One region of the Cytobacillus sp. MT66 genome, then DNA from elsewhere that is predicted to be linked to it. Evidence: riboswitches for the same ligand, from Rfam matches in the RefSeq annotation. Region 1 holds a riboswitch; each other region holds the start of a gene.

The links. A riboswitch is a leader RNA that binds a small molecule or an ion and turns the genes downstream of it on or off. The one in region 1 is predicted to bind S-adenosylmethionine.
Region 2: another riboswitch for S-adenosylmethionine. It lies ahead of metK (methionine adenosyltransferase); the one in region 1 lies ahead of AC1Q59_RS17980 (methionine ABC transporter ATP-binding protein).
Region 3: another riboswitch for S-adenosylmethionine. It lies ahead of AC1Q59_RS09310 (methionine ABC transporter ATP-binding protein); the one in region 1 lies ahead of AC1Q59_RS17980 (methionine ABC transporter ATP-binding protein).

The regions. Positions count from the first base shown of each region.
Region 1 covers NZ_JBXAFB010000010.1:137,074-147,234, forward strand. The annotation lists gene AC1Q59_RS17950 (CaiB/BaiF CoA transferase family protein) at 1-1,098, shown strand, start outside; gene pcaC (4-carboxymuconolactone decarboxylase) at 1,153-1,533, opposite strand; gene AC1Q59_RS17960 (N-acyl homoserine lactonase family protein) at 1,594-2,382, opposite strand; gene AC1Q59_RS17965 (aldehyde dehydrogenase family protein) at 2,425-3,846, opposite strand; gene AC1Q59_RS17970 (NAD(P)-dependent oxidoreductase) at 3,843-4,745, opposite strand; gene AC1Q59_RS17975 (GntR family transcriptional regulator) at 4,773-5,423, opposite strand; SAM riboswitch class I at 5,632-5,729, shown strand; SAM riboswitch class I at 5,800-5,903, shown strand; gene AC1Q59_RS17980 (methionine ABC transporter ATP-binding protein) at 5,994-7,025, shown strand; gene AC1Q59_RS17985 (methionine ABC transporter permease) at 7,015-7,665, shown strand; gene AC1Q59_RS17990 (MetQ/NlpA family ABC transporter substrate-binding protein) at 7,684-8,535, shown strand; gene AC1Q59_RS17995 (M20 family metallopeptidase) at 8,604-9,809, shown strand; gene AC1Q59_RS18000 (RNA polymerase sigma factor) at 9,948-10,161, shown strand, end outside.
Region 2 covers NZ_JBXAFB010000009.1:173,845-184,005, reverse strand. The annotation lists gene AC1Q59_RS17075 (alpha/beta hydrolase family protein) at 1-416, shown strand, start outside; gene pckA (phosphoenolpyruvate carboxykinase (ATP)) at 462-2,048, opposite strand; SAM riboswitch class I at 2,358-2,472, shown strand; gene metK (methionine adenosyltransferase) at 2,837-4,030, shown strand; gene AC1Q59_RS17060 (gamma carbonic anhydrase) at 4,083-4,601, opposite strand; gene AC1Q59_RS17055 (alpha/beta fold hydrolase) at 4,759-5,565, shown strand; gene AC1Q59_RS17050 (tetraprenyl-beta-curcumene synthase family protein) at 5,606-6,709, shown strand; gene mnmM (tRNA 5-(aminomethyl)-2-thiouridylate-methyltransferase MnmM) at 6,738-7,310, opposite strand; gene mnmL (tRNA modification radical SAM protein MnmL/YtqA) at 7,307-8,275, opposite strand; gene AC1Q59_RS17035 (YtzC family protein) at 8,644-8,907, shown strand; gene AC1Q59_RS17030 (glycogen biosynthesis protein GlgD) at 8,920-9,087, shown strand; gene AC1Q59_RS17025 (MDR family MFS transporter) at 9,272-10,161, shown strand, end outside.
Region 3 covers NZ_JBXAFB010000004.1:174,100-184,260, forward strand. The annotation lists gene AC1Q59_RS09295 (amino acid ABC transporter ATP-binding protein) at 1-486, shown strand, start outside; gene cyoE (heme o synthase) at 786-1,700, shown strand; gene AC1Q59_RS09305 (pyridoxal phosphate-dependent aminotransferase) at 1,737-2,900, opposite strand; SAM riboswitch class I at 3,105-3,209, shown strand; gene AC1Q59_RS09310 (methionine ABC transporter ATP-binding protein) at 3,282-4,295, shown strand; gene AC1Q59_RS09315 (methionine ABC transporter permease) at 4,285-4,956, shown strand; gene AC1Q59_RS09320 (MetQ/NlpA family ABC transporter substrate-binding protein) at 4,977-5,819, shown strand; gene AC1Q59_RS09325 (C45 family autoproteolytic acyltransferase/hydrolase) at 5,937-7,001, shown strand; gene AC1Q59_RS09330 (sodium-dependent transporter) at 7,136-8,479, shown strand; gene AC1Q59_RS09335 (hypothetical protein) at 8,505-8,654, shown strand; gene AC1Q59_RS09340 (amino acid ABC transporter ATP-binding protein) at 8,750-9,505, opposite strand; gene AC1Q59_RS09345 (amino acid ABC transporter permease) at 9,522-10,161, opposite strand, start outside.

The DNA.
Region 1 (10,161 bases):
GAGGTCATTAAAATCGAACTGCCGAAAAAGGGCGATCAGATACGCAGCTGGCGGGTCCTTCATGAAGGCACTTCCCTATGGTGGTATGTGCAGTCACGAAATAAAAAGACGATTTCCCTGGATTGCCGGTCCGAAGAGGGATTAGAGGTGGCAAAAAAGTTATTAAGCGAATGCGATGTCTTAGTCGAAAACTTCCGCCCAGGCACATTAGATAAATGGGGATTATCAGATGAGGTCTTAAAAGAAATCAATCCAAACTTAATTGTCAGCCATATTTCCGGCTATGGACAGGACGGCCCTTACAGAGACCGCGCCGGATATGGTGCGATTGGTGAAGCGATGGGCGGATTACGCTATTTAACCGGCTATCCTGACCTTCCTCCGACACGGGTCGGCATCAGCATTGGCGACTCCGTAGCTGCACTTTATTCTGTGATCGGGATTATGATGGCCCTTTACCACCGCGATGTCCATAGGGGGGAAGCACAGACGATCGATGTGGCCTTGTACGAAGCGATTTTCAGCTTGATGGAAAGCATGCTTCCTGAATATGATTTTGCCGGCGTCAAGCGCGAAAGGACCGGAAACATTCTGCCTGGCGTAACCCCTTCGAATGTGTACAAATCAAAAGAAGGCCATTATATTGCCATTGCCGCAAACGGCGATAATATCTTCCAGCGCCTGCTGAAAGTAATGGGCAGAGAAGATCTCGTCGGAGATGAAAGATACTTAACCAACGATAAGAGATGGGAAAATGTTGATTTTATCGATAAAATGATTGAGGATTGGGCGATGCAGTATGAATTGAAGGAATGCGTCGATATTTTGAACGAAAACGGCGTTCCGGCCGGCGCCATCTACAGCATTGAAGATATTGTCAAGGACCCGCAATATAAAGCGAGAAACATGATTGTCGATGTCCCGCATCCAGAGCTTGGCTCCCTGAAAGTCCCAGGTGTCGTGCCAAAATTAAGCAAAACTCCTGGTGAAATCAAATGGCTCGGGCCGAAAGTCGGCGAATACAACAACGAAGTACTAAAAGAAATCGGATTAACCGACGAGCAAATTGCAAAGCTTTACGAGAAAGGGATTATCTAAACTACTATTCTATTAAAAAAGGCCGGGTTCACTCCGGCCTTTTTCCGATAAATCTTATTCGTTTTCCATTTCCGCAAATACTTGCTTCGCTGTTCTGAAGCTATCAATCGCTGCAGGAACACCGCAATAGATCGCAGTCTGTAAGAATACTTCTTTAATTTCATCCTTTGTTAAGCCGTTATTAATCGCTCCTCTTACATGAAGCTTCAGTTCATGCGGACGGTTCAGCGCTGTAATCATCGCAAGGTTGATGATGCTTCTTGTTTTGCGGTCAAGTCCTTCTCTGCCCCATACTTCCCCCCAGCAATACTGTGTGACTAATTCCTGCATTGGCATATTGAAGTCATCCGCACTTTGAATGGATGAATCAACATATTCAGCTCCTAATACACTTCTTCTGATCTCTAATCCTTTGTCAAATAACTCTTTATTCATGTTCATTTTCTCCTCACTATTTTTTATATTTTTCATGCAAAAATGCATGGAATTCACTAATTAAGCAATTCTTACAGCAATGCCTTCCAGCCCTTTGACTGCCGGGAATCTTTCCATTACCGCAGGATCATGTCCCGGAATAATCAGATCCGGTGACTCAGCGAGATCGGTGACAAAATCAAACGCATCATACATCTGGGCAAGATTTGAAACGATGGAAAACGGCCGGTCCTCTTGGATGTTTTTATAAAAATGGGTGACATCCGAAGCCAGAATAACCTTTCCCTTTTCTGTCGGCACCTCGACCACCTGCAGCCCTTCTGTATGCCCGCCCGTTTTATGTACGGTAACTCCCGGCATGATTTCTTTGCTTCCATTCACAAATGAAATCCGGCCGTTAAAATTCTCTTTGACCAGATAGACAATATCATCAGGCGTTACATGGATACGGAATTGCTTCCTGGATGCATATTTGCCTGTCCAAAATGCCATTTCCGATTCTTGAACGACAAACTGGCTGTTCGGGAATTTTTCGGCATTCCCTAAGTGGTCATAATGCATGTGGGTAATGACCACCTGTGATACTGAATCTGCACCCACTCCAAGATGAGGCAGGACACTGACCGGACAGCGCAAAAACGTCCGGTTTCTTTCCTTTGCCACCTGTTCATTGAACCCGGTGTCCACGACAATCGCTTGCTTATCCGATTTAATAAGCCAGATGAAGTAATCCATCGGCATGGAATAATCCTCATGCGGATCAGCAGGACCGTGGAAATGCTCGGTGGCCTTGGCTTCACGAGTTGCATATTTGATGGCATAAACCTCATACTGTGAAAGTCCACTCATCGCCTCTAGAACCTCCTATCCTATTCCTTTTTCAAAACAGGCTTAGTTTCTATTCCAAATGACAAGTTTCATTTCCGTCATTTCTTCTACGGCATATTTCAGCCCTTCACGGCCTGTGCCGCTTTCTTTGACACCGCCGTAAGGCATATGGTCCACACGGAACGTTGGGATATCGTTTATCAGCACGCCGCCAACCTGCAATTTCTCAACGGCATCAAGCGCTACATCGACATCTTTGGTATAGATGCCTGCCTGAAGGCCATAGCGTGAATCATTCACTAAATCAATCGCCTCATCTACTGAAGAGATCTTGTTGATTAACACAATTGGCGCAAAGACTTCCTGGCAGGATACCTTCATTTGCGGATCTGCTTCTAAAATAACGGTCGGACGCAGCATATTCCCTTGGGCTTCGCCGCCCGTTGCAACAACGGCTCCCGCACTTTTCGCCTCTTCAATCCAATTTAACGCTCTTTGAACATCATTTTTTGAGATAAGCGCTGAGACATCTGTTGCAGGTTCTAAAGGATCGCCAAGTTTCAGATTGTTGCTTGCCTCAATGAACTTCGCAACAAATTCCTCATAAAGGCTTTCATGCACGTAGGCTCTCTGCAGGGAAATGCAGACCTGGCCCTGATTAGAGTACGCACCGATGATGCAGCGAGGGATGATTTTATCAATGTCTGTCCCTTTATCGATGATGACGGCTGCATTGGAGCCAAGTTCTAGCGTAACTTTTTTCAATCCGGCTTTATTTCGGATGCCGATGCCGACACTCGGGCTTCCCGTAAAGGTGATCATGCTGATCCGGTCATCAGTGACCAGCCTGTCGCCAACCACGCTTCCTCTTCCTGTCACCACATTCAAGACACCAACTGGAAGGCCGGCCTCCTGTGTCAGTTGTGCCAGGTGTAAAGCAGATAGCGGCGTTTGTGTCGCAGGCTTTAGCACGATTGTATTTCCAGCAGCAATCGCTGGACCGACCTTATGCGCGACTAGATTCAGCGGAAAGTTAAACGGTGTAATTGCACCAATGATCCCGATTGGCTCGCGCACCGTATAAGCCACCCTTCTTTCTCCTCCAGGAGCTGCATCCAATGGAATCGTTTCGCCATGGATTCTTTTGGCTTCTTCTGCCGCAAACTTAAACGTCTGGATCGTGCGGGCAACTTCAGTCTTAGCCATTTCGATCGGTTTAGCGGCCTCTAGAGAAATAATCCTGGCCGTTTCATCAAATCTTTCTTCAATTAAATTTGAGAGGTTTTCGAGAATTTCCGCGCGTGCGTGGGCAGGCGTTTTAGCCCACTGGGCTCTTGCACGGTCGGCAGCATCTATCGCAGCGTCCACATCCTCTGGGGATGCTGCTGCAATTTCAGCCAGCTTCTCTTCTGAATAAGGGGCAATCAGCGTTGTATATTCTTTCGCGTCCAGCCACTCTCCATTAATAAATAATTGTTTTTTCACGACAAGACCTCCTTATTATGTAAGCGTTCATTAGAAATTCTTTCTAAAAACTTGATGATCTCTGTATGATCCTGATCAGGCTCCCCTGTTCTGCTTGCACCTTCGTAGATTTGTTCGACTAAAGAAGCGAGAAGAACCGGAACCTTCGTGTCTTTGGCGATGTTATTGACCATGCCGACGTCTTTTAGCAATAAATCTAAAGAGAAACCAGAATTATAGGTTTCCGGCAGGATAAAGGTCGGGAACTTATAATGAGTGGAGAAGCTTTGTCCTGAGCTTGTATTGATCGTATCCAGCGCCACATTTAAATCAATGCCAAGCTTCTTAAGAAGGATCATTGCTTCACATGAAGCATATAGGGATGTCGCAGACAGATAGTTATTTACCGCCTTAAGTGCATGCCCTGCCCCGGTCTGTCCGACTAGATTAATCGCTTTTCCTAGGGATTCTAAAATTGGCAGCACCTTTACATAATCCTTTTCCTCGGCTCCAACCATGATGGTAAGCGTGCCAGCCTTGGCTCCTTTAACCCCTCCGGAAACCGGCGCATCGATTAAGGTTAATCCAAAGCTTTTCGCATCTTCAGCCAGTTTTCTTGTGCTGAACACATAGGAACTGCTCATATCAATGATAATCCCGCCTGGCTTCATGGATTGAAACAGCCCATCTTTACCTGCCAGTACAGCTTCTACCGCCTTGGAATGCGGCAGCATGGTAATCACGATATCGCTCTGTTCGCCGAGCTCCTGGACAGATGGTGCTACAATCGCTCCTTTTTCCTGTAAAGGCTTCACGGCCTCAGTATTCATATCAAACACGGTCAAACTATAACCTGAATTCAATAAATTTTCTGACATCCAACGCCCCATTTTTCCAATACCAACAAAACCGATCATCATATGCTTCATTCCCCTCTAGAATTTTTACTATTCTGGAAATATTATATCTAGTGAGCGAAGTGAACGGATTTCCTGTTCGTGAATCGCTCGTTTTCCTGTGCTGACGTCTTTTTTCATCAAAGCTTTGACCTGTTCTTTATGTTCATGCAGGGATGTGGCCATATTTGAACCCTGAGCCATCGACAGCATCCGAAAAGGCCGCGCGGACCGCCTGAGCGATACGTACGTTTCACTTAGAACCTTGTTCTTGGCAATCGTAAAGATGAATTGGTGAAATTCCTCGTTCAGATCATAATAGCGCTCTACATCCTGGTCCTTTACAGCCTGTTCCTGCCGCTTGATCACGTTTTCAAGCTTTGCCGCATCTTCTGGCTGGATGTTGGCGATTGCCTTTTCCATTGCGATCTCTTCAAGACGGTAAAGGACATCGTATAATTCATGAATATCCGTTCTTGTAAATCGCCGGACAACGACTCCCTGGTGGGGAATCCTCTGCACAAGGCGGTCCCGTTCCAGCATGAGGAGCGCCTCCCGCACAGGCGATCGGCTTGTTTTAAATTCCTCGGCTATCGCGGTTTCAACCAGGTGTTCGCCTGGATGCAGCATGCGCTTTCCAATCCTTGCCGTAATTTCTTCAGCAATCTTTATCGCTATCGTTTTTTTCGTATTTGTCTCCATCTTCATCCCCGTCCAATTATAAACATACAACATTGTCGACAATTTAGTATGCATCTATTATCACATTTATCAGATAATTTAGTCAATAAAAAAGTTTAAGTTATTTTAAGATAATTTTTAAGTATAGTTGAATAATTTAAAAGAATAATAAAATATGTGTTGACAATTATATTTACGAGATGTATAGTTACTATCATATTAAAAATACTTCTTATCAAGAGAGGCGGAGGGACTGGCCCTGTGAAGCCTCGGCAGCGGACATTGCGTACCGTGCCAATTCCAGCAAGTAATCTTGAAAGATAAGAAGAGGATATGGAACTGACATTCTGCCCTCTTCTGCCTGAAGAGGGCTTTTATATTTTAATAAAATAATATTTTCTTATCCAGAGAGGTGGAGGGACTGGCCCGATGATACCTCGGCAGCGGACATTGCGTACCGTGCCAACTCCAGCAAGCAGATAAGAGCTTGGAAGATAAGAAGACCTTAAGTACATATGATTGTTCATATGACTTTGCGTCCTTCTTCTTCCACGGAGAAGGACTTTTTTTATGAAGAGAGGAGCTCAAACGATGATAGAGTTTAAAGATCTCATCAAGGTATATAACAGCGGCGGCAAACAGGTGCACGCTTTAAATAATGTCAATTTAAAAATTAACAAAGGGGAAATCTACGGGGTGGTTGGATTCAGCGGCGCCGGCAAGAGCTCATTAATCCGCTGTGTGAATTTCCTTGAGCGCCCAACGTCGGGAAAGGTCATTGTTGATGGTCATGACTTAACCGCGCTTTCAGAAAAGCAGATCCGCGAAGTGAAGAAAAACATCGGCATGGTGTTCCAGCACTTTAATCTACTAAACTCAAAAACAGTATACGCCAACGTCGCTATGCCCCTTGTTTTAAGTAAAGCGCCAAAGGATCAGATCAAAAAGCGCGTGGCAGAGCTGCTTGAATTCGTCGGCTTAGGCGATAAAGCAGAGATGTATCCTGATCAGCTGTCGGGCGGGCAAAAACAGCGCGTCGGCATCGCCAGAGCCCTGGCTACGCAGCCTTCGATTCTGCTGTGTGACGAAGCAACTTCTGCACTGGACCCACAGACAACCAGCTCAATTTTGCAGCTGCTGAAAAAGATTAATAAGGATTACAACATCACGATCTTAATGATCACCCATGAAATGTCCGTGATCCGCGAAATCTGTGACCGGGTCGCTGTCATGGAGGCAGGAAAAGTGATTGAAGAAGGCACGGTGTTTGAAGTCTTCTCTGCACCGAAGACGCAGACAGCACAAAACTTTGTCAGCACAGTCATGCATGATCAGATCCCAGAGTCAATTCTCAATATGATTGAAAACAATCACGCTTCAAATCATATTTTTCGCATCAGTTTTATCGGACAGTCAACAGGCAAACCGTTTCTATCGCAGCTGGCTAAAAAGCTCGATATCGACATCAACGTGCTGTTCGGCAGCATTACTGAACTTCAGGGCATCCCTTTTGGCAACCTGATTGTAGAAATTCAGGGGCCTGATGCAGAAGTCAAGCGCGCCTTAACGTATATGCAGGCCAAACAAATCAGCTTCAAGGAAGTGACATCACATGCTAGTTAATTCAGAACAGATCATCGAAGCGGTCATCGAAACGATTCAAATGGTCGGCTTCTCCTTTATCTTTTCGATTGTACTCGGGCTGCCGCTTGGCATACTGCTCTTTGCCACCCGCAAAGGACAGATCCTTGAAAATCAGCCGTTTTTTACTATCCTAAATGCAGTTATTAATATTTTCCGTTCTGTTCCATTCATTATTTTGCTGGTAGCCATCATCCCGGTTACCCGGCTGATCGTCGGAACATCGATTGGCACATCAGCAGCGATTGTTCCGCTAGTTTTTTACGCAGGACCTTACATTGCCAGATTGGTTGAAAGCTCGCTGCTGGAAGTCGACGAGGGTGTGCTGGAAGCCGCCAACGCCATGGGAGCTACTCCCTTCCAGACCATTTTTAGATTTTTGCTTCCAGAAGCACTCAGCTCATTGGTCGTGAACTTCACGATTGCAACTATCGGCTTGATTGGTGCCTCTGCTATGGCCGGTACCGTCGGCGGCGGCGGAATCGGCGACCTGGCCATTACTTATGGCTACCAGCGTTTTGATACCACAACGATGCTTATCACCGTTGTCATTCTAATCGTGATGGTCCAAGGCCTGCAGTCATTCGGCAATGTCTTATCAAAAAAAATCAGAAGAAGATAATTTAGGAGGAAACTTATCATGAAAAAAACAGCTTTATCGATTCTATTGCTGGTGTTAGTTGTATTCACAGCTGCATGCTCAAGCAACACTACAAGCGGAAAAGAAAAAGACACAGAGTCAGAAACAAAACACATTAAAATCGGCATCACCGGCACAGATACACGCACCTGGGATTTTGTAGCTGAAAAAGCAGCGAAAGAAGGCATTGAAATTGAGCTTGTCTCATTCAGCGACTATGTTCTGCCAAACACTGCTCTTGCTGATGGCGAATTAGATGCAAACTCATTCCAGACTGTTGCCTACTTTGACCAATTCATTGCAGAGCATAATCTAGACCTTGTGCCAATTGCGACAACTTATCTTGCGCCAATGGCGATTTACTCAGACAAACTGAAGGATGTAAAAGAAATTAAAGACGGTGCGAAAATTGCATTGCCTAACGATATGTCTAACCAGGGAAGAGCCTTGCTATTGCTTCAGGAAGCTGGACTTCTTAAATTAGTTGATAATTATGACGGTCTTGCTTCAATTGAAGAAGCCGTAGTTGAAAACCCAAAAAATCTTGAATTGATCCCTACTGCTCCTGCACAGATCCCAAGAGCTTTGCCTGATGTAGACGCAGGTGTGATCAATAACGGATTTGCTAGAGATGCTGGTTTAAACCCAATTAATGACTCTATTTTCCATGAAAGCGAAACAGCGATTGACTATCTGAACATTATTGCCGTAAACAAGGAAGACCAAGACAATGCAACATTAAAGCGCATTGCTGAGCTGTTCCAAGAGGACGATACAGCTGAATTCATCAACAAAGAATTTGGCGGTACGCTGATTCCAACCTTTGTTCCATTAGAGAAAATTGGCTGGTAATCACCAAACCATGAGGGAAACGCAGTTTTCCCTCTTTTACTTTTACATAAATAAAGGAGGAATTGATCATGACCCAAATCATCACTCATTTAAGTGAAGCTATCAAGGCAAATATCGATGCCAATAAAGAACGCTATATTGAAACAAGCCACCAGATTCATGCAAATCCAGAGATCGGCAATGAGGAATTTTTCGCCTCTGAACAATTAACGAAGATTCTTGAAGAAGAAGACTTTATTGTTGAAAAAGGCGTAGCTGGCCACGAAACAGCTTTTGTTGCCCGTTACAAATCTGAAAAGCCGGGTCCCTCCATTGCCTTTTTGGCAGAATATGATGCTCTTCCAGGCTTAGGCCATGCCTGCGGCCACAATATCATCGGCACTTTGAGCGTTGCCGCTGCGGTCGGATTAAGCAAAGCAATTGCCGAAACTGGCGGCGAGGCCGTTGTCTTTGGAACGCCGGCCGAAGAAGGCGGCCCGAATGGAAGCGCGAAAGGCAGCTTTGTCAAACATGGATTAACTGAAGGAATCGATGCAGCGATGATGATCCATCCGCAGGGAAAAACAAGCCTTACTTCTCCTTCCCTGGCCGTCGATCCGCTGGATTTTGAATACATCGGCAAATCAGCTCACGCAGCTGCAGCACCGGAGAAAGGCATTAACGCGCTAGATGCTGTCATCCAGCTGTTCAACGGCATTAATGCCCTTCGCCAGCATGTCACAGACGATGTCCGCATCCATGGCATCATTACACATGGCGGTGATGCGCCAAACATCGTTCCTGAGTATGCGAAGGCAAGATTCTTTATCCGCGCAGCAACAAGAACACGCCTAAATGAAGTGACTAAGCGAGTGAAGGCAATCGCTGAAGGCGCAGCTCTTGCAACAGGCGCTAAGCTCAATGTCATTGCCTTCCAGAACGAAGTCGATAACTTGCTGTTAAATGAAGCATTCAACACAGTATTCAAAGAAGCCATTGAAGAATTGGGAGAAAACGTGACGGGCGAAAGAGAAGGAATCGGCTCTACTGATGCAGGCAATATCAGCCAGGTCGTGCCAACCATCCATCCTTATATTAAAATTGGCGCAGATGATCTGGTCCCTCATACTGTACCATTCCGAGAAGCAGCAGCATCTCAACGGGGTGATCAGGCTCTGATCACTGGCGCCAAAGCGCTTGGCATCACTGCTCTTCGTTTGATTACTGAACCGGAATTACTAGAAACAATCAAAGAAGAATTCAAACAGAGAAAAGCAGCCGAACAATCGAAGTAATCACAAATCCCCTCAAGTAAAATACTTGAGGGGATTTTTTTATTTAAAAAAGCTGTATACCTTTTGCCCTTTTATTTGTTATATAAGTAGGTTAACAAATAACGTTATTTTTAACTGGGAACGAAAAGTTGGTGAAAAATGAAAAAGGAGTCTTTAGAAGATCTTCTGATGGATGAAGCAAGACCGGTATTTAAATATCTTGTAAAAGTGGGGGCTTCTAAGGAGGATGCCGAGGATATTGTACAGGATACCTTGTATCAGGCGATGAAATATATCGATTCCATCCACGAAGATAAGGTCAGAGCCTGGCTGTTTAAGGTGGCGATTAACCGTTTCTATACCCTTTATAAGA
Region 2 (10,161 bases), on a different contig from region 1:
GATTTTCAAGGGGCGGTGTGATGGCACTGCTGACAGCCATACAATTTCCTGAAGCTAAATCCATTGTTACATGGGGCGGGGTTACCGATATGTTTCTTACATATGTGGAACGAAAAGACTTAAGAAGAATGATGAAAAGGGTTATTGGAGGAACACCAACAAAGTATCCAGAACGCTATGAATTCAGAACTCCGCTGTATCAGTTGGAAAACCTGGAGGTTCCCGTCTTAATCATACATGGAAAGAAGGATCAAAACGTGTCTGTAGAGCATGCCTATCGGCTGGAAAAACGATTAAAGATGCTTGATAAGAAGGTAGAAGCTTGGTATTTCAAGGATTTCACCCATTACTTTCCGCCTGCAATTAACCGAAAGGTCGTCAAAGACTTATCGGCATGGATGAAAAGCCATATATAAAAAAAGGAATTGCCGCAGATCGGCAATTCCTTTTTTACAATGGGATTAAGCGGATGGTCCGCCTTTTTCAATAATCTCTTTAGAAACATTAGTAAACTTTTTGAAATTCTCGCGGAACTTCCCTGCTAATTCTTGTGCTTTTGATACATAAGCATCCTGGTCTGCCCAAGTTTTGTTTGGCTGAAGCACTTCATCAGGAACACCTGGAACATGCAATGGAATATCGAGGCCGAAAATTTCATCTTTTATTGTCTCAACATTGTTTAATTCGCCTTCTAATGCAGACTGAATCATTGCGCGAGTATATGGAAGCTTCATGCGGTTTCCAACACCGTATTCTCCTCCGGTCCATCCTGTATTAACAAGGAACACCTTCGCATTATGCTCATCAATTTTCTTGCCGAGCATTTCCGCATACTCTGTTGCAGGAAGCGGCAAGAATGGAGAACCAAAGCATGTAGAGAATGTTGCTTCAGGTGAAGTAATACCACGCTCTGTGCCTGCCAGCTTTGATGTATAGCCGCTTAAGAAATGATACATAGCCTGCTCTTTAGATAATTTTGCAATTGGAGGCAGTACGCCAAAAGCATCTGCAGTCAGGAATACAATAGTATTCGGCTGTCCGGCGACACTAGGATCTACGATATTATCAATAGCTTGAATCGGATATGCCGCACGCGTATTTTCTGTCAGTGTGCTGTCATCATAATCAGCCAGACGTGATTCAGTGTTTATTACTACATTTTCTAAAACAGCGCCAAAGCGGATAGCATCGAAAATTTGCGGCTCTTTTTCACGTGAAAGATTGATGCATTTTGCATAGCAGCCGCCTTCAATATTGAAAACACCGTTCGGAGACCAGCCGTGTTCGTCATCTCCGATTAAACGGCGGTTTGGATCTGCTGATAATGTTGTCTTACCTGTTCCGGATAGACCGAAGAATAAAGCTACATCCCCTTCAAGTCCTACGTTTGCTGAACAGTGCATTGGCAGAATGCCATTCTCAGGAAGAAGATAGTTCATGACAGAGAAAATAGATTTCTTAATTTCTCCGGCGTATTCAGTACCGCCAATAAGTACCGTACGGCGTTCAAAGGAAATGATGATAAATGTTTCAGAAGCAGTTCCATCCACTTTTGGATCTGCTTTAAAGTTAGGTGCTGAAATCACAGTGAATTCTGGTGTGTGCTCTAATAATTCTTCATCAGTTGGACGAATGAAAAGCTGATGGGAAAATAGATTATGCCATGCATACTCGTTAATAACCTGAATAGCGAGGCGATGTTTTTTGTCTGCGCCTGCAAATCCCTTGAAAACGAATACCTCTTCCTGTTCTTTTAAGTAGTCGACCACTTTATCATAAAGCTTGGAAAAGGTGTCTTCAGATATTGGCCGATTCACGCTTCCCCAATCAATTTTATCCTTAGAAGCTGCTTCTTCCACAATATATTTATCTTTAGGTGAACGTCCTGTATATTTACCGGTTGTTGCACAAACAGCGCCGGTTGAAGTCAATGATCCCTCTTTACGATTTAATACCTTTTCCACAAGCTGAGGAACAGATAGTTGAATTTGAATATTATTCCCTTTTAATAATTCAGTTAATTTATTTGGGATGCTAACAGAATTCATGGAATAAATACCTTCCTTTTTCCAAAATTATTTTTTGATACCGTTTTCGTATAAATAGTATAACACATTGGGATAATTAATCTATACTAATAATTGAATTTTTCTTGAAAAAATTTCATTAGCCTTATAAGGCTAATATAAGACATGAATCAGCTCAATTACGTTAATTAATGTACCATAATAATTAGCACGATACTAGGAAACAACTGGGAGTAACTTATTTATATAAAAGAAAAAACTAAAATTTCATAAAGATTTTATTGACATCTTTTTAGGCGATACGTTATGATTTTACCTTGAACGGATACTCTCTTATCCCGAGCTGGCGGAGGGACAGGCCCAATGAAGCCCAGCAACCTGCTTAGGTTTTTTTAAGCAAAGGTGCTAACCTGCTGCAAGGACAGGATTCCTTGAACGATAAGAGTGAAAGGCGCGAATCGTTTTGACTTCAACCTTTTCACAATGAAAAGGTTTTTTTGATGCAAAGAGGGGAATATTTTTTCTACTTTTAAAATTGTCCAGCTTCAGCGCCTAGCCCCTCGAGTCATAAGCCAAGCCGTCATGAAGGTTAAAGAGCAACCTTCCTGTCGTCTTGTCTTAGGGCCCGCAGGATGCGGGTCATGCAGGCGTTGCCACAGGACGTGGCGTTCATAGCCTGCGAACATTAATCGGGGCTGACCAAGGCGCTTCCGCTTTTCTAGTAATAAAAACCCTTCGTTAATTTCATACTAATTAGGGAATGAGTTCCGTATCAAATTGATATTTATATATATTAAGGAGGAAATCAGGTGTCAACAAAACGTCGTTTGTTTACTTCTGAATCAGTTACTGAAGGTCATCCCGATAAAATTTGTGACCAAATCTCTGATGCCATTTTAGATGCAATACTAGCTAAGGATGCAAATGCCCGTGTTGCTGCGGAAACTTCAGTCACTACGGGATTGGTGCTGGTTTCGGGCGAAATCACTACTTCTACATATGTAGATATTCCAAAAATTGTTCGTGAAACGGTAAAAGAAATCGGCTATACTCGTGCGAAATATGGATTTGATTCTGAAACATGTGCGGTATTAACTTCTATTGACGAACAGTCACCAGACATTGCTATGGGTGTTGATAAGGCTTTAGAAGCACGTGAAGGCCAAATGAGCGATGAAGAGATCGAAGCAATTGGGGCAGGAGACCAAGGATTAATGTTCGGTTATGCGTGCAACGAAACCAAGGAGCTTATGCCATTGCCTATTTCTTTGGCACATAAGCTGTCACGCCGTTTGACAGAGGTTCGCAAAGAGGATATTCTTCCATACCTTCGTCCAGATGGAAAGACACAGGTAACCGTAGAATATGATGAAAATAATCAGCCTGTCAGAATTGATACCATCGTTATTTCTACTCAGCATCATCCGGAAATTTCCCTGGAGCAAATTCAGAGAAATATTAAAGAGCACGTGATTAATCCTGTTGTTCCAAAAGAACTTATTGATGACAATACAAAGTATTTTATCAATCCTACAGGACGCTTTGTTATCGGAGGACCTCAAGGGGATGCCGGCTTAACAGGACGTAAAATCATTGTTGACACTTACGGCGGCTATGCTCGTCATGGCGGCGGCGCTTTCTCCGGAAAGGATCCAACAAAGGTTGACCGCTCAGCTGCCTATGCTGCACGCTATGTTGCAAAGAATATTGTTGCAGCCGGCTTAGCGGATCGTGTAGAAGTGCAGCTTGCCTATGCGATTGGTGTTGCCCAGCCTGTTTCCATTTCCATTGATACTTTTGGAACAGGAAACGTAGAAGAAGATGTACTTGTTGATCTTGTCCGCAAACATTTTGATCTTCGTCCAGCAGGAATTATTAATATGCTGAATCTTCGCCGCCCAATCTATAAGCAAACAGCTGCTTATGGACATTTCGGACGGACAGATATTGATCTTCCATGGGAGCGCACAGATAAAGCTGAACTTCTTAAGGGAGCATTATAATAGAAATATTAAAAGCGAGAGTACTTTATGTATCTCTCGCTTTTTTAGCATTTTATTTTTCTGTTTGTAAACTTTTATAATATTGGGCCTTCTCCGCATATTCCCGATTGACGCGCTCCATTTCTTTAATATCCTCAGGTGTAAGTTCGCGGATGACTTTGGCTGGTCTGCCGAAAGCAAGGGTGTTAGGCGGGATTTTTTTCCCCTGCGGGACTAAGCTTCCAGCACCAATGAATGCACCTTCCCCAATTTCTGCTCGGTCAAGGATGATTGATCCCATGCCGATAAGGGCTTTTTTTCGTACAATGCAGCTATGCAGGATAACCTGATGGCCAACAGAGACCTCGTCTTCTAGAATAAGAGGATTGTTAGGGCTTTGGTGGAGGACGGAATTATCCTGGATATTTACCTTCTTTCCAATAATAGTTGGGGCTACATCCCCTCTAATCACACTGTTGAACCAAACGCTGGATTCATCACCAATTTCAACATCTCCGGTGATGGTTGTGAAATCTGCAATAAAAGCAGATTTGGAAATTTTTGGATTTTCACCTTTATATGGATAAATCATCACATGCACTCCCATCTGTTTTATTTGATTTTAGCATAATGTCTTTTTAAATAGGAAAAATTGCTTTTTTTCAAGATTAAATTATGATGAAATAATCCTACTAAGATATACTTTATAATAAGGATTTGTTTCAACTTTAGGTTTTAGGAGGAAGATTATGTGGAAATGGGAAGCTGAAGGAGAAGCAAAAGCTGTCATTGTCATGGTCCACGGTGCGATGGAGCATCATCGCAGATATGGCTGGCTGATTGAAATGTGGCGTTTAGCAGGCTTTCATATCATTATGGGTGATCTTCCGGGTCAAGGGATGACAACAAGATCCAATAGAGGGCATATCGATTCTTTTGATGAATATATCCATGAGGTGAAGGACTGGATTCAAGCTGCCTATCAGTTTAATTTGCCTGTCTTTCTTTTAGGCCATAGCATGGGCGGTTTAATTTCTGTACGTCTGATGCAATTAGAAAGCCTGAATATATCCGGAGTCATTTTATCCTCCCCATGCCTAGGATTAATGAAAAAACCGTCCAAGCCAATGGATCTGATCTCACATGTATTAAATATCGTTGCTCCCGCCATAAGAGTGGATTCAGGACTGACTGTTGAGATGGCTACACGCAATGATGATGTGCGCGAAGCAGATTTAAATGATACGCTTTATGTGACTAAGGTTTCAGTCAGGTGGTACAGGGAACTAATAACAGCGATGAAACTGGCTTTTGAAGATCTTGATAAAACACAAAATATCCCGATGCTGGTCATGCAGGGCGGCGAGGATTTAATTGTTAATAAAAAAACCGTCAATGAATGGTTTAATCTTGTCCCTTTGTCCGAAAAAAGGTTTAAAGAATGGCCGAAATGCTATCATGAAATCTTCAATGAACCGGAAAGGGAAGACATTTTTGAGTATGCAAAGGATTTTGTCATCAGCCAATTAAAAACGATTGGGTATTATATTGAGTAATAAGCAAACCTAGCTTTATAGGATAGGGAGGTGCGGTAATATGGGTGTTCCTTCAATGCCTGTCAGTTTAATGTCTAGTGTTTATCGAAAAGTGCTGCCAGAGGTCCATAAGGAATTAAGTTACTGGAAAAAAAGAGCGGGAGAAATTCCAGATCCTGAATTGAGAAAACAAGCACTCGCCAGCATTAAACATAAAACCTTTCATTGTGAGGGCGGAGCAATTATGTCTTTAATGGCAAAAGAAAAATATGCTGCAGCTATTAAATTTATTGTGGCCTATCAGACAATCAGCGATTATTTGGATAATTTATGTGACCGGAGCACTTCACTTGACCCCGAAGATTTTACTGCCCTTCATGAGTCCATGTCAGATGCTTTATCAACAGACGCTATGCCGAAGAACTACTATCGGCTGCGGATGGAACAGGAGGACGGCGGCTATTTAAATGAATTATCCGCCGTCTGCCGGGAGGTCTTAACGGAAATTAAGGTCTATTCAGGCATTAAGGAATACTTGCTTGAGTTATGCAGGTATTATTGTGATTTGCAGGTACATAAGCATGTCAGAGTGGAAGAGAGGGTTCCAAGGCTTCAAGAATGGTACTCGAAATATAAAGGAAAGATTCCAGAAATGGAATGGTATGAGTTTTCAGCCTGTTCTGGTTCAACATTGGGAATTTTTTGCCTGATCTCCTATGCGTTAAGAGATGACTTTCAGCTGGAATACGCAGAAAAAATTCGCAAAGGCTATTTTCCATACATACAGGGCCTGCATATTCTGCTTGATTATTTAATTGACCAAGAGGAAGACCGTGCTGGCGGGGATTTAAATTTCTGTTTTTATTATGAAAGCGAGGAGAAGCTTTTTCGCAGGTTAAAACATTTTGTCGAAGAAGCGGACAAGCATACCCAGGGGCTGCCTCATAAACGCTTTCATCAGCTAATCAATCGAGGGCTGCTCGGTCTTTATTTATCAGATGAAAAGGTCCGCAAGCAGAGAAATGTAAAAAGGCTGGCGAGGGACGTCATTAAAACAGGCGGGTTTATTAGCTTTTTCTTCTATTTAAATGGCAGGGCCTACCGCGGCTTGCAAAAATGGGTACCGCAAAGCCTTGTATCAGCTATAACAGCGTGGAATCGATAAAAAAGATGAGCAAGGCGGAAAACCTTGTTCATCTTTTTTCAATTGCAATAATAAATGGCGGGCTATTCTTTTGATTAATAAATTGATATTTAAGAACATGTACATCCTTCTGATCTAATTGGGCAACATAATTCAGAAGGTGATCTCGTTCAATCTTTCCTTCTTCATGTCCATGATAAATGACTAGTACAATAAGCCCGCCTTGTGCCATAATGGGCAGCAGCTGGCTGATTGCTTCGATGGTTGTATCAGGCTTTGTCACAACTGTTTTATCACTGCCAGGCAAATAGCCTAAATTAAATATAGCTGCTGATATTTTTCCATGATGACCTTTAGGAATACATGAATGAAGCTGCTCATGACCTTTATGAAAAAGAGCTGCTCTATCTAAAAGCGAATGTTCTTCGAGGCGTTTTTTCGTGTTTAAAACCGCATCCGGCTGGACATCGAAAGCGTACACCATACCAGTTGAGCCAACAAGATTAGCTAGAAATAAGGTATCATGTCCGTTTCCCATGGTAGCATCAACGGCAATATCCCCATTTGAGGCAGCTTTTCCAAGCAGGTTCCGGGCAAATGGGAGAATTCCATCAAGTGTCATATACTTACCTCTGCTGGAGACCTTTGGAAATACTTACCTTGCCAGCTGCCTCTTCGCTTTAATTCATCATCAATGGCGTTAAGAACCTCCCACTTATTTACACTCCACATTGGACCAACCATCAAATCAATGGGGCCGTCACCAGTAATTCGGTGAATGATCATTTCTGGAGGAAGAATTTCCAGCTGGTCGCAAACGAGTTTGACATACTCTTCAAAGGACAGAAATTGAAGCATTCCTTTTTCAAATTGCTTCACCATCGGTGTTCCTTTTAAGAGATGCAGAAGGTGGATTTTTATCCCTTGTACATCCAGCTTGGCCACTTCCTTGGCAGTCTCCATCATCATTTCAGGTGTTTCTAGCGGAAGGCCGTTAATTATATGGGAGCAAACACGGATTCCATGCTTTCTTAGCTTGTTTACACCTTCAACATAACTTGGATAATCATGGGCCCTGTTGATAATTCGCGCCGTTTTTTCATGTACCGTCTGCAAACCTAGCTCCACCCATAGGTAGGTCCGTTCATTAAGCTCTGCTAAATATTCAACAACATCATCTGGAAGACAGTCAGGTCTGGTCGCAATAGAAAGTGCAACAACACCTTCCTGTTTCAGGACAGTTTCATATTTTTCTCTAAGGACGTCTACGGGTGCATGTGTATTGGTGAACGCCTGGAAATAAGCCATATATTTGCCGTCTTTCCATTTATGATGCATTTTTTCTTTTATATCATTAAATTGTTTCACAAGGTCATCTGCCCGGTTCCCGGCGAAATCGCCTGATCCGGCAGCACTGCAAAAAGTACAGCCGCCAAAAGCAACAGTGCCGTCCCGGTTTGGGCAGTCAAAGCCTCCATCAATAGCGACCTTAAATACCTTGTGGCCAAATTGGTTTCTTAAATGGTAATTCCATGTGTGATACCGCTTATCATCGGACGCAAATGGAAAAGGGTTGTTCTGATGCAAATCAGATACCTCCTTATTAGAAAAGCGCAGGGCGCCCGCTTAGCGGCGTATGGACTGGAGCCCTCCGACTGAGATAAAGGAAACACGAAGAGCGGTAGCGATTCGATGTTGACTTATCGTAGGGAGGTGGGCGGAAGTCGTCTCGCCGCTGGCGCCCGGAGCTAGACATTTCTCAAAGTGAAATTTTCAAAAACTGCTATACATAACAAACATAATCTTATCACGAAGATTCCCCGTATTCCAAATGTAAATGTTTCATCCAAACTTGCCAATAACTTTTTTCTATAGGAAAAAGCAAAATGAACAAACTAAGGAATGAAGCGCAATTGCTTCTGATAAGACCCATTCTTGATCAGGAGGGGAATCACATGGCAACTAGGGAATCTATGGATAATCTCATCCAGCAGTGTGAAAAAGCTATTGAATATGCAAACGAGCAGCTCGAAACATCAAGCATGCAAGAGCATTATAATGCAGGGGGATATACAGATGCCATGCAATCATTAGAAGAGGCCTATAATGATCTGGCAAAAATGGCCCTTAGCGCCAATGCCCAGCAGAGGGAAAGATTGCATCGCATGAGACTGCAGCTGCAGCAGCTGCAGAATCAAATGACCATTAACCCGACCTAAGGAGAGAGAATATTGGTTAAAAAACGATCCAAGCAAAATAACCCGGAACAAAAAACACGCAATCAGCATAACAGCAACGATGTAGAATTTGGCCAGGAATATGATGTTGTTAAAGCCGCAAAGAAGAAGTATGAAAAAAGCGGCGGACAAAAGGTCAAATCTAAATTTCATCCAGAGTAAGTTTGAGCCCTTTGAGCCCTCCTTTTGGAGGGCTCTTTTATTGCCTGCCTGACCAATTAAAAAGAAAATTCCGTGTATGTGAAAACCGGTGATTTTTGATTGCAAGGGCAGTGAAAAAGACATAAAATTTACTTTGGCATTCGAAATAAAAACAATTAAATGGATGTTTGAAGGAGGGTTTTTCATGCCGCGTGCTTTATGGCTTTTAATTATTGGGATGGCGGTGAATGTGACAGGCTCTTCTTTTTTATGGCCATTAAATACGATATACATTCATGATCATTTGGGCAGGTCGTTATCCATGGCGGGGATTGTCCTCATGTTAAACTCTGGGGCAAGTGTATTGGGCAATTTAAGCGGAGGATACTTTTTTGATAAAATTGGCGGCTATAAGTCGATTTTGCTAGGTGCGATCATCTCTCTGTTTGCCGTGTGCGGATTAATTTTTTGGAATGGCTGGCCGGGATATGTGGTCTTTTTAACCATCTTAGGCTATGGCTCAGGAATGATTTTCCCATCGATGTACGCGATGGCAGGCTCGGTTTGGAAAGAAGGGGGCAGGAAAGCATTTAATGCCCTGTATGTCTCACAGAATTTAGGTGTGGCGATTGGAGCAGCTCTTGGCGGCTATGTTGCCTCTTTTTCTTTTGAATGGATCTTTATTGCTAACACGATTATGTATGTGATTTTTCTTGGAATCGCATTGTTCGGATATAAAGGAATACAAACAGCTGCTGCTGTGCAAAGTCCAGCTTTAAAAAGTGCTCCTGTTATAAAAAATTACACAAGGCTTTATGCTTTGCTTATATTATGTGCGGGCTATAGTCTATGCTGGGTTGGCTATGTTCAGTGGCAGACAACCATTGCTTCCTTCACGCAGGAATTGAATATTTCATTAAGGCAGTATAGCTTCCTTTGGGCGATTAATGGCGCTCTCATCGTTTTAGGACAGCCGGTTGTTAATATGCTTGTGAAGCATATTAAATCATTAAAAACACAAATTAATATCGGTATTTTAATCTTTATTGTTTCATTTATTATTGCATCAGGTGCACAGGAGTTTTCAGCCTTTTT
Region 3 (10,161 bases), on a different contig from region 1:
ATGGTTTTTCAGCAATTTAACCTTTTTAATAACCATGATGTCCTAAGCAATTGTGTGGTTGGCCAAGTAAAGGTGCTAAAACGCTCACGTAAAGAAGCAGAACAGGTAGCAATGAAATATTTAAAAGTAGTGGGAATGGACAAATTTGTTCATGCCAAACCAAAGCAGCTGTCTGGAGGACAAAAACAGCGTGTAGCCATTGCAAGAGCACTATCAATGGAACCTGATGTGCTTTTATTCGATGAGCCAACATCTGCACTTGACCCGGAAATGGTTGGAGAGGTTCTGAAGGTTATGAAGGAGCTTGCAGAGAGCGGGCTAACCATGTTAATCGTAACCCATGAAATGGGCTTTGCCAAAGAGGTCTCAGACCGCGTCGTATTCATGGACAAAGGTGTCATTGCTGAAGAGGGAAGCCCAGAGCAAATATTTAATCATCCAGTTCAAGAACGGACAAAAGAATTCTTGAGAAGAACATTATCTTAATCAAGCATAATTCAAATGTTAATTCTAACCACTTAGTTGATTGGAGCGGAAATCACCGGCCAATTATACATTTAAATAAATAGTATATCAATTGCTGGAGAGGTTTGCTGTGACAAATCTCTCTTTTTTTCGTTGAAAATATGGTTTCCCATAAAGTTCGCAATTTTGTAGACTTTGGATAGGAAATAATCATTGAAACTATGTTAATATAAGGGGTAGCAAAAAGATGCAGATTGAAAGAGCGTCTGAAATGAAAGCTCTATAATATTATTGGACCATTTCTTAGAGGAGGTAAATAGATGAATAAAGAGGGGGCACCTTCTCTGCAGAAGGTTGGGACTGATCATATATCTCTTTTAGAAGATCTAAAATCTCTATTTAAAGCATATGTTTTAGTAGCTAATGTCTTGCCTGTATTTACTGGATTTTGGCTGGCTATTTATTTTGCCAATGATTCTTTTATGGCTAATTGGGATGTTTTTGTGCTGACCATGATTGGCAGTACACTGGTGATGGCAGGGGCACTTGTTATAAATAATTGGTACGATGTTGATATTGATACAATTATGGAAAGAACGAAGAAACGACCAACGGTTACTGGCCATTTTTCTTTAAAGACTGTCCTATCATTGGGTATTGCTTTTTCAGTACTTGGAATGATCATTTTGCTATTTATCTCAGTTGAATCAGCTATTTACGCTTTTATTGGCTGGTTTACTTATGTAATTTTATATACGATGTGGTCAAAACGCAGATATACTCTTAATACTGTGATTGGCAGTATTTCCGGAGCGGTTACGCCATTGATTGGCTGGACAGCCATCTCCTCCGGCTTCCATATTGTTCCGATTGTGTTATTTCTTATTTTGTTTATTTGGCAAATGCCGCATACGTTCGCTATTGCCATTCGCAAATATGATGAGTATAAAGCAGCAGGAGTGGCCATGCTCCCTGTTGTTCATGGATTTGACATCACGAAGAGACAGTTCTTTGTGTATTCTGCCTGTTTAATTCCGCTGCCTTTTCTTATCCCGCAGCTTGGTCTAGTATTTTTAATCATTGCCACCTTGCTTAATATCGGATGGATCGTTGTTAGCATAAGCGGGTTTATGGCAAAAGATAACCAAAAATGGGCGCGAATGGCCTTTCTCTATTCTGTCAATTATGTAACTATTATTTTCTTATTAGCCGTCATTGTCACACTATCTCTATAAAAAAAAATCGCCGAATACGGCGATTTTTTTTGCATATTAAAAGAGGTTCAATTTTCCTATTCTGTTGACTGCTTCTCTTAGCTGATCTTCGTCTACTAGGAGGCCGACGCGGATATAGCCTTTTCCGAATTCTCCAAATCCGTTGCCAGCTGCAACAGCAACATCGGCTTTTTCCAGCAGATAGTCAGCGAATTCTTCACTTGTGAATCCGCTTGGCACAGGGAGCCAGGCAAAAAACGATCCGCTTGGAGCCGTAACACTCCAGCCGATTTCTTTGCAAGCGTTAATTAACGCATTTCTGCGGCTTTCATAACGAGCCACCAGTTCATCAACACAGGACTGATCACCAGTGAGTGCCTCTGCAGCTGCCAATTGGACCGCAGGAAAGAGACTGCAATATAAATGATCTTGAATTAAATTTATTGCTTCAATAATGACTGGATTACCAACAGCAAAGCCGACCCGCCATCCAGCCATATTATAGGTTTTGGATAGCGTATACATTTCAACCCCAAGTTCCTTAGCGCCTTCAGCTTGCAGAAAACTAACAGGTTTTTTTCCGTCGAATCCAATAGCTCCGTAAGCGAAATCATGCAAGACAGTGATGTTATTTTTCTTAGCAAAAGCAACGGTTTCTTCGAAAAAGTCGAGGTCTGCCATAGCACCAGTTGGATTGTTCGGATAGTTAAGGTACATTAATTTTGCTGAAGATTTATCCTCGTCTGAAATGGAATCATAATCAGGCAAGAAATTATTTTCCGCTAATAATGGGAATGTTTTATATTGCACATTTGCTAATGTAACGCCGGATAAATAGTCGGGATATCCAGGGTCTGGCAAAAGCATAAGCTCGCCTTCATTTAACAGGCATATCGGCAATTCTACAAGCCCTGCTTTTGTTCCAAATAACACAGCAACTTCAGTCTTTGGATCAATGTCAACATGATATTGCTTTTTATAAAATTCCGCTGCAGCGTCTTTAAGTTCTTGAATGCCTCTAAATGGAGAGTATCTATGTGTTCTGGGATCCTCTGCTGCAGTTTGCAATGCTTTAACGATATGCGGAGGTGTAGGCTGGTCTGGATTGCCTTGGCCTAAGTTAATGATATCTCTGCCCTCTGCGCTGGCTTTGCTCACTTTTTCAATAAGGCTTGCGAAAAATTGGACTGGTAAATTTTTTAAACGGTCTGAATATTCCATGTAATCCACCTTCAACAATTTTGTACGAGTTAATTTCAAATTTTATAGTTTTTTAAGGCAATTGTCTAGTAAAAAAATTTTTCCTAATGGCTATCTTGCAGGGTGTGTAAGCGTTTTATTTGAAATGGCCCAAAATTTACTATATTGACAAAATGTTAATCGATTTGTACTATGAATATTGTGCTATTTTATTAAATAAAATATTGCTTATCCAGAGAGACTGAGGGACTAGGCCCTATGATGTCCGGCAACCCCCTTTTTGGGAAGGTGCTAATTCCTGCAGAATGATTTCATTCTGAAAGATAAGTCGAGATAATGAACATTTCGATGCCCCTTTCAGATGAAAAGGGGTATTTTGTTTTACTTAAAGGGGTGAAAACCATGATTGAAATTAAGAACCTTTCAAAAATATATACTGCGAAAAACAGAGAAGTAAAAGGTGTCGACAATGTCTCTCTTACTGTTCAGGAAGGGGAAATCTACGGAATTGTCGGATATTCTGGCGCAGGGAAAAGCTCATTGCTTCGCTGCATTAATTTATTGGAAAGACCGACATCAGGGACCATTACAGTTGATGGAGTTGACTTAACTTCACTAAATGGCGAGGGCCTGCGTAAGGCCCGGTTGAAAATCGGCATGATTTTTCAGCACTTTTATTTAATCAGCCAAAAAACAGTATTTGAAAATATTGCGTTTGCCTTGAAAGCGGCAAAAATTCCCTCCGATCAAATTAAAAAAAGGGTAGAGAATCTTCTCGATATGGTCGGTTTAGCTGATAAAAGGGATGTCTACCCTTCACAGCTGAGCGGGGGCCAAAAGCAGCGAGTCGCGATTGCAAGAGCCCTGGCCAACAATCCGTCGGTTCTATTATGTGACGAAGCTACATCTGCGCTAGACCCGACAACAACCAAGTCCATTTTAAATCTTTTGAAGAAAATTAACAAAGAGCTGAGTATTACGATTGTGTTAATTACACATGAAATGGATGTCGTAAAAGAAATTTGCCACCGAATGGCCATCATGCAGGATGGGAAGGTTATCGAGGAAGGTCCTGTTTATGATATCTTTGCCAGCCCTAAGGCTGATTTAACAAAGGAATTTATTGCTAGTGTTGTTTCTTTTGATATCCCTGAAGCGATCTTAAATCGCTGTGAAGGCCCAATTGTGAAAGTAATGTTTAGAGGAAGAGTGGCAGGGGAAGGGATTATTTCTGACATGCTCCAGCAATACAATGTAAAAGGCAATTTTCTGCATGGTTCTATTGAATACATTCAGGATGTGCCCCTTGGCATCTTTATTATGGAACTAAGAGGCCAAAGGGAAGAAATTAATAAAGCACTTGATTATATCGAAAATCGGGAGGCGCATGTGGAGGTGTTAGGAAATGGGGATTGATTTCAATCATTTAATGGAACTGCTTCCTGATATCAATACTGCTTTCATTCAAACCATCTATATGATTACAATTTCTTTAATCATTGCCGTGGTTATCGGCCTTCCAATCGGCATTGCTTTATATGTTACCGATAAAGGGCTTTTTATGGAAAACCGTGCAGTCAAGAATATACTTGGTTTTGTTGTTAACCTGGTTCGTTCGATTCCGTTTATTATTTTACTTGTTGCTTTAATTCCTTTAACGAATTTCTTGGTTGGGACAACGATTGGACCGACTGCAGCAAGTGTATCTCTATCGGTAGCTGCTGTTCCATTTTTTGCCCGAATCGTTGAAACAGCCTTGCGCGAAATTGATAAAGGTGTCATTGAAGCGGCAATTGCTGCCGGTGCGACTCCGTGGATGATTATTAAGGATGTACTCCTTCTTGAGTCAAGATCCGGGATTATTTCAGGAATAACATTAACTCTTATTAGTTTAGTTGGCTTCTCCGCAATGGCGGGTACAGTCGGCGGCGGCGGAATTGGTGACTTGGCCATTCGCTTTGGGTACTATCGCTACGATAATACCATTATGTTTGCAACTGTTCTTATATTAATAATTTTAGTACAAGCTATTCAGATTATTGGTGACCTCGTTGCCAAAATAGTAGATAAACGATAAATAGGAAAGAGGGAGTTAACATGAAAAAATGGTTTTTAGCAATTATTTTATTATTGGCTGTGGGCGCATTAGCAGCTTGCGGCGGCTCTGACAGCAAGGATCAATCAAGTGAAGGTGCAACAGGTGAAGAATCAAAGGAAATTAAACTGGGTGCAACAGCCGGCCCATACAGTGACATGCTTAAAAAGGCAATCATTCCTGGACTTGAGGAAAAAGGCTATAAAGTGGAAGTCATTGAATTTAGTGATTATATCCAGCCAAACAAAGCACTGGATAATGGCGACATTCAGGCAAACCTGTTCCAGCACACCATTTACCTAGAAAACTTTGCAAAAGAAAATAAGATGGATTTAACAGGATTAATTTCGGTCCCAACTGCTCCAATGGGAATTTACTCTAACACTTATAAGTCTATAGATGAAATAGAAGATGGTGCGACAATTACTGTACCTAACGATCCAACAAACGCTGCACGTGCATTTAATACACTTGAAGATCAAGGATTAATTAAATTAGATGAAGGTGCAGATCCGCTAACTGTTTCTGAAAAGGACATTGCTGAAAATAAGAAAAACCTAGTATTTCAGCCAATTGAAGCAGGACAGCTGCCACGTTCCGTAGAAAGTGCAGACTTAGCTGCTGTTCCAGGAAACTTTGCACTAGCAGCGAAAATGGACCTGCTTAGCGCACTTGCCCTTGAGGATATGGATGATAAATACCGAAATGTTGTTGCTGTAAAAACAGCTAACAAGGATTCACAGCTATCCAAGGATATTAAAGAAGTTGTTGAATCAGAGGGATTTGAAAAGGTGATTGACGAAGAATTTAAAGGATTCGGCAAACCTGACTGGATGACAAAATAATAACTGATGAAGGCTTTCCTGGCATTGTCCGGGCGGGCCTTTTTTTCTTTGGCTTTATTTTTTTCCTTCATTTAAGTATTCTTAACATATTACTCAGTAAAAAAGAGGGAGTTTATTTTGAAACAGATTTACAGTGATATTATACAATTTCGCGGGACACATTATGACTTCGGCTATTTGCAAGGGGAGATATTACGGGATTCCCTTTCAGTGAGAAACCGTGAGGATCAATGGAAGGTAAGAAAACCTAGGTTTTCAATCGATATAAATGAAGCTAAGGAAGCCATTACCCGATTTGCCCCTGGGGTTTGGGATGAATTGATTGGACTTCAGGATGCGTTGGAATGGCCAATGGAAAGGGTATTAAAGGAGTTTGGCGGTTATCGTTTGAATTATGTCCGCTCAGGGTGCTCGATACTAACAGGGGAAAATTATTTAATTCGCAATTATGATTATCACCCGAAGACCTATGAGGGACGCTATGTTTTCTTTCAGCCTTCAGATCAAGGATATGCCATTATTGGACCAAGTCAAAGGGTGACTGGACGAATGGATGGAATGAATGAGAAGGGGCTTGTGATCGGATATAACTTCATGCATCGGAAAAACCCGGGAATTGGCTTTATTTGCTGCATGATTGGCCGGCTGATTCTTGAGTCATGTGCAAATATCGACGAAGCTTCAGAAATGCTAAAGGAAATTCCGCACAGGCATTCCTTTACATACGTCGTCTATGACAAAAGTGGAAAAGCCTATGCCGTTGAGGCTTCGCCAAGAGGGGTTGAAGTGCGGCAGACTATTGCGTGCACCAACCACTTTGAAATTATGAAGCACGAAAACCGAAATCATTTAGGTGATTCAGAACGCAGGCTAGGTATTTTACAAGATCATCAGGAAACCGTTAAGGAAGCTTACCAGGCATTTCGCTTGTTGAATGACACTGACAAAGGTGTCTTTTCCGACCTTTACGGCAGCTGGGCAGGAACCATTCACACAACTGCCTATTTGCCAAAAGAAATGAAGGCATGGATTTCCTTAGGCGGAGACAGGGAGCCAACTGAATTCGCCTTTGCCAGCTGGCTGCAAGGACAAAACCTGGAACAAAACCGGATAATAGGAGAAATCGACACCGATATTCCATTCCTGCATATGGACAAAAACGCCAATTGGTATAAAAAGTAAACGTGTCACTGCATTAACGCACTGGGGGCCTGACCCCCGACGCGGCACCGCATTAACGCGATGGGGGTCAGGCCCTCGATATGGTAACGCGTTAATGTGGTAAGGAGCATTTTTTTAGGTAAGGGGGGGTTTTTTTGGACAATGAGAGAGATCATTGGTCATCGAAGTTTGGTTTTATTATGTCTTCTGCGGGAGCAGCGATTGGCCTGGGGGCCATTTGGAAGTTTCCCTATGTGACAGGGATGAGCGGGGGAGGAGCGTTTTTTCTTCTTTTTGTTATTTTTACGATTTTAATTGGTTTTCCTATGCTGGTGTCTGAGTTTATTATCGGCCGCGGAGCACAGAAGGAGGCGGTTTCAGCTTATAAAAAGCTTGCTCCGAACAGTATTTGGGTCATTACTGGCCCGTTAGGGGTCATTGGCTGTTTTCTGCTTTTGTCCTTTTATGCTGTTGTCGGCGGCTGGGTATTGATATACAGCATCATGGCCGTTGGAGGAACGGTTATTCAGGCCAATACCAGCTATCCTGATTTATTTGGCAGCATTACAGCAACACCTTATATAACTTTAATTGGTCTAGCTGCGTTTCTCCTGATTAATGTCGTTGTCATTTCTTTTGGAATTCAGAATGGAATTGAAAAGGCTAATAAATATATGATGCCGCTTCTGTTTATTTTCTTTATCGTTCTTGTGATACGATCTGTTTCCCTTGACGGAGCCATGGAAGGGATTAAGTTTTTTCTAACCCCAGATTTGTCGAAAATGACAGGCGAGTCGGCTTTATATGCTTTGGGGCAATCCTTTTTTGCTCTGGCTGTAGGGTTTTCCTGTATGGTTACATACAGCTCCTATTTAGAGAAAAATGTCAGCATTCCATCTTCTGCGGGAACCGTGGTCGCCATGAATATTTTTGTATCGTTTCTTGCAGGGCTTGCTATTTTTCCAGTCGTATTTGCCTTCGGATTTGAACCGACGGAAGGACCTGGACTATTGTTTATCGTTCTGCCAGCCGTTTTTTCACAGATGCCGTTCGGCGAATTCTTTTTGGCTATCTTTTTAGTGTTATTCCTATTTGCTACTCTAACTTCATCTTTCAGTTTGCTGGAAATCATTGTTTCAGCATTTACAGAAAGCCGACGATATTCAAGAAAGCAGATTACATGGATGTCCGGCATTATTGTTTTTGTCGCCGGCATTCCGGCAGCTCTTTCGTTCAGCCTGCTGGAGAACTTTAAGCTCTTTGACAAAACAGTATTTGATGCAACAGATTTTCTTGTCAGCAACATCATGCTCCCATTAGGCTGCCTGCTGATAGCGTTATTTATCTCTTTAAGAATGAACAAACAGCTGGTAAAAGAGGAATTCACCTTAAGCAACTCTTTGCCTCTAGGTTTATTTCAGACATGGAGTTTTCTTATGAAGTGGATTGTCCCGATTACTATTATCGTGGTCTTTTTAGGGACCTTGGGCATTATCTAATAATAGCTTCTGGAGGGTAACGGAATTGATGGGGCAGAACGATCCCCCGCCAGCAGAAAAACAGCGGATGAGGGAATCGAAGTGTCAAAACGATGCCCCCGCCAGCAGAAAAACAGCGGATGAGGGAATCGAAGAGTCAGAACGATGCCCACACCATCGAAAAAACAGAGGATGAGGGAATCGAAGAGGCAGAACGATGCCCGACCAGTGAAAAAACAGATAAGAATAAAATGAAACAAAAACTGCCCGCTGAAAGCGGGCAGTTCTACATTAAATATAAAACGTATAATCCTCCGGCAGTACTCTTTTTAAAAACTTCTGTGTTCGCTCTTCCTTTGGAGTGACGAAAATTTCCTGCGGTGTTCCTTCCTCGACAACGACTCCTCCGTCCATAAAAATCACGCGATTGGCGACATCCTTGGCAAAGGACATTTCATGGGTAACAACCAGCATCGTTGTTCCTTCTTTGGCGATATTCTTCATAACCTCTAAAACTTCGCCGACAAGTTCCGGGTCCAAGGCAGAGGTAGGTTCATCAAAGAGAATGATATCCGGGTTTAAAGCAACCGCCCTGGCGATGCCAACCCGTTGCTGCTGTCCGCCGGAAAGCTCGCTTGGATAGGCATCGTATTTCTCTGAAAGCCCGACTTTATCCAATGCCTTCTTGCCGATTTCAATTGCATCGTTTTTTGGAACTTTTCTCCCGATGATTAATCCCTCGGTTACATTTTCCAAAGCAGTCTTGTTATTAAATAAATTATAGTTCTGGAACACAAAGGCGATTTTTTTTCTGATTTGATAGATTTGTTTTTTCGAAGCTGACCCGAGATTGACCTCCGTTTCACCAAAGAGGGCACTGCCGGAATCAGCCTTTTCAAGGAAGTTAATACACCGGAGCAAGGTGGTTTTTCCTGAGCCGCTCGGACCAAGGATAACAACCACATCTCCTTTATCAATCTTTAAATCTACCCCTTTTAAAATTTCATTCTTCCCGAAGGATTTTCGGATATCTTTAATTTCCAGCATGTTTTCAACTCCCTTCTTAGGCAGCCGCTGCTTTATATTTTGTCAGCCTTTTTTCATAAACTTTAAATAAGTACTCTACTAAACTGCAAATAATCAAATAGACGATAAATATATCCAAATAGGCTTCAACATAATTGTAGCTGGCATTTGCCGCTACTTGGGCACGCAGTGTAATTTCATGAAGCGATAGGGCATACCCTAATGATGTTGCTTTAATGAGGTTAACTGTAGCCGTACAAATATTTGGCAAGGCCACAACCAGTGTCTGCGGTATAATAATTCTTCTGAAGGCCTGCACATTTGTCAGACCGACTGACTGGGCTGCTTCCAATTGCCCTTTGCTGACCGTACTAATGGAGGAACGAAAGACCTCGATTAGAATAGCCGTTGTATTTAACGAAAAAACGATAAACGCGTACCAAATGGGATTAATTTCGTATACATTTATGTTGATGCCGTACTCTTTAAAAATAGAAGACAGCAATAGGGGAACACTGTTGTAAATAATGAAAATTTGCACGATGACAGGCGTTCCTCTGACAAAAGAAACATATACTTGGGCAAATCGGTTTAAAACAGGTATCTTGTTAATTCTCGTTAACGCAAGCAAAAAGCCGAGAGGGAGTGCAATCAGCAAGGAAACAACCGTAATCAAT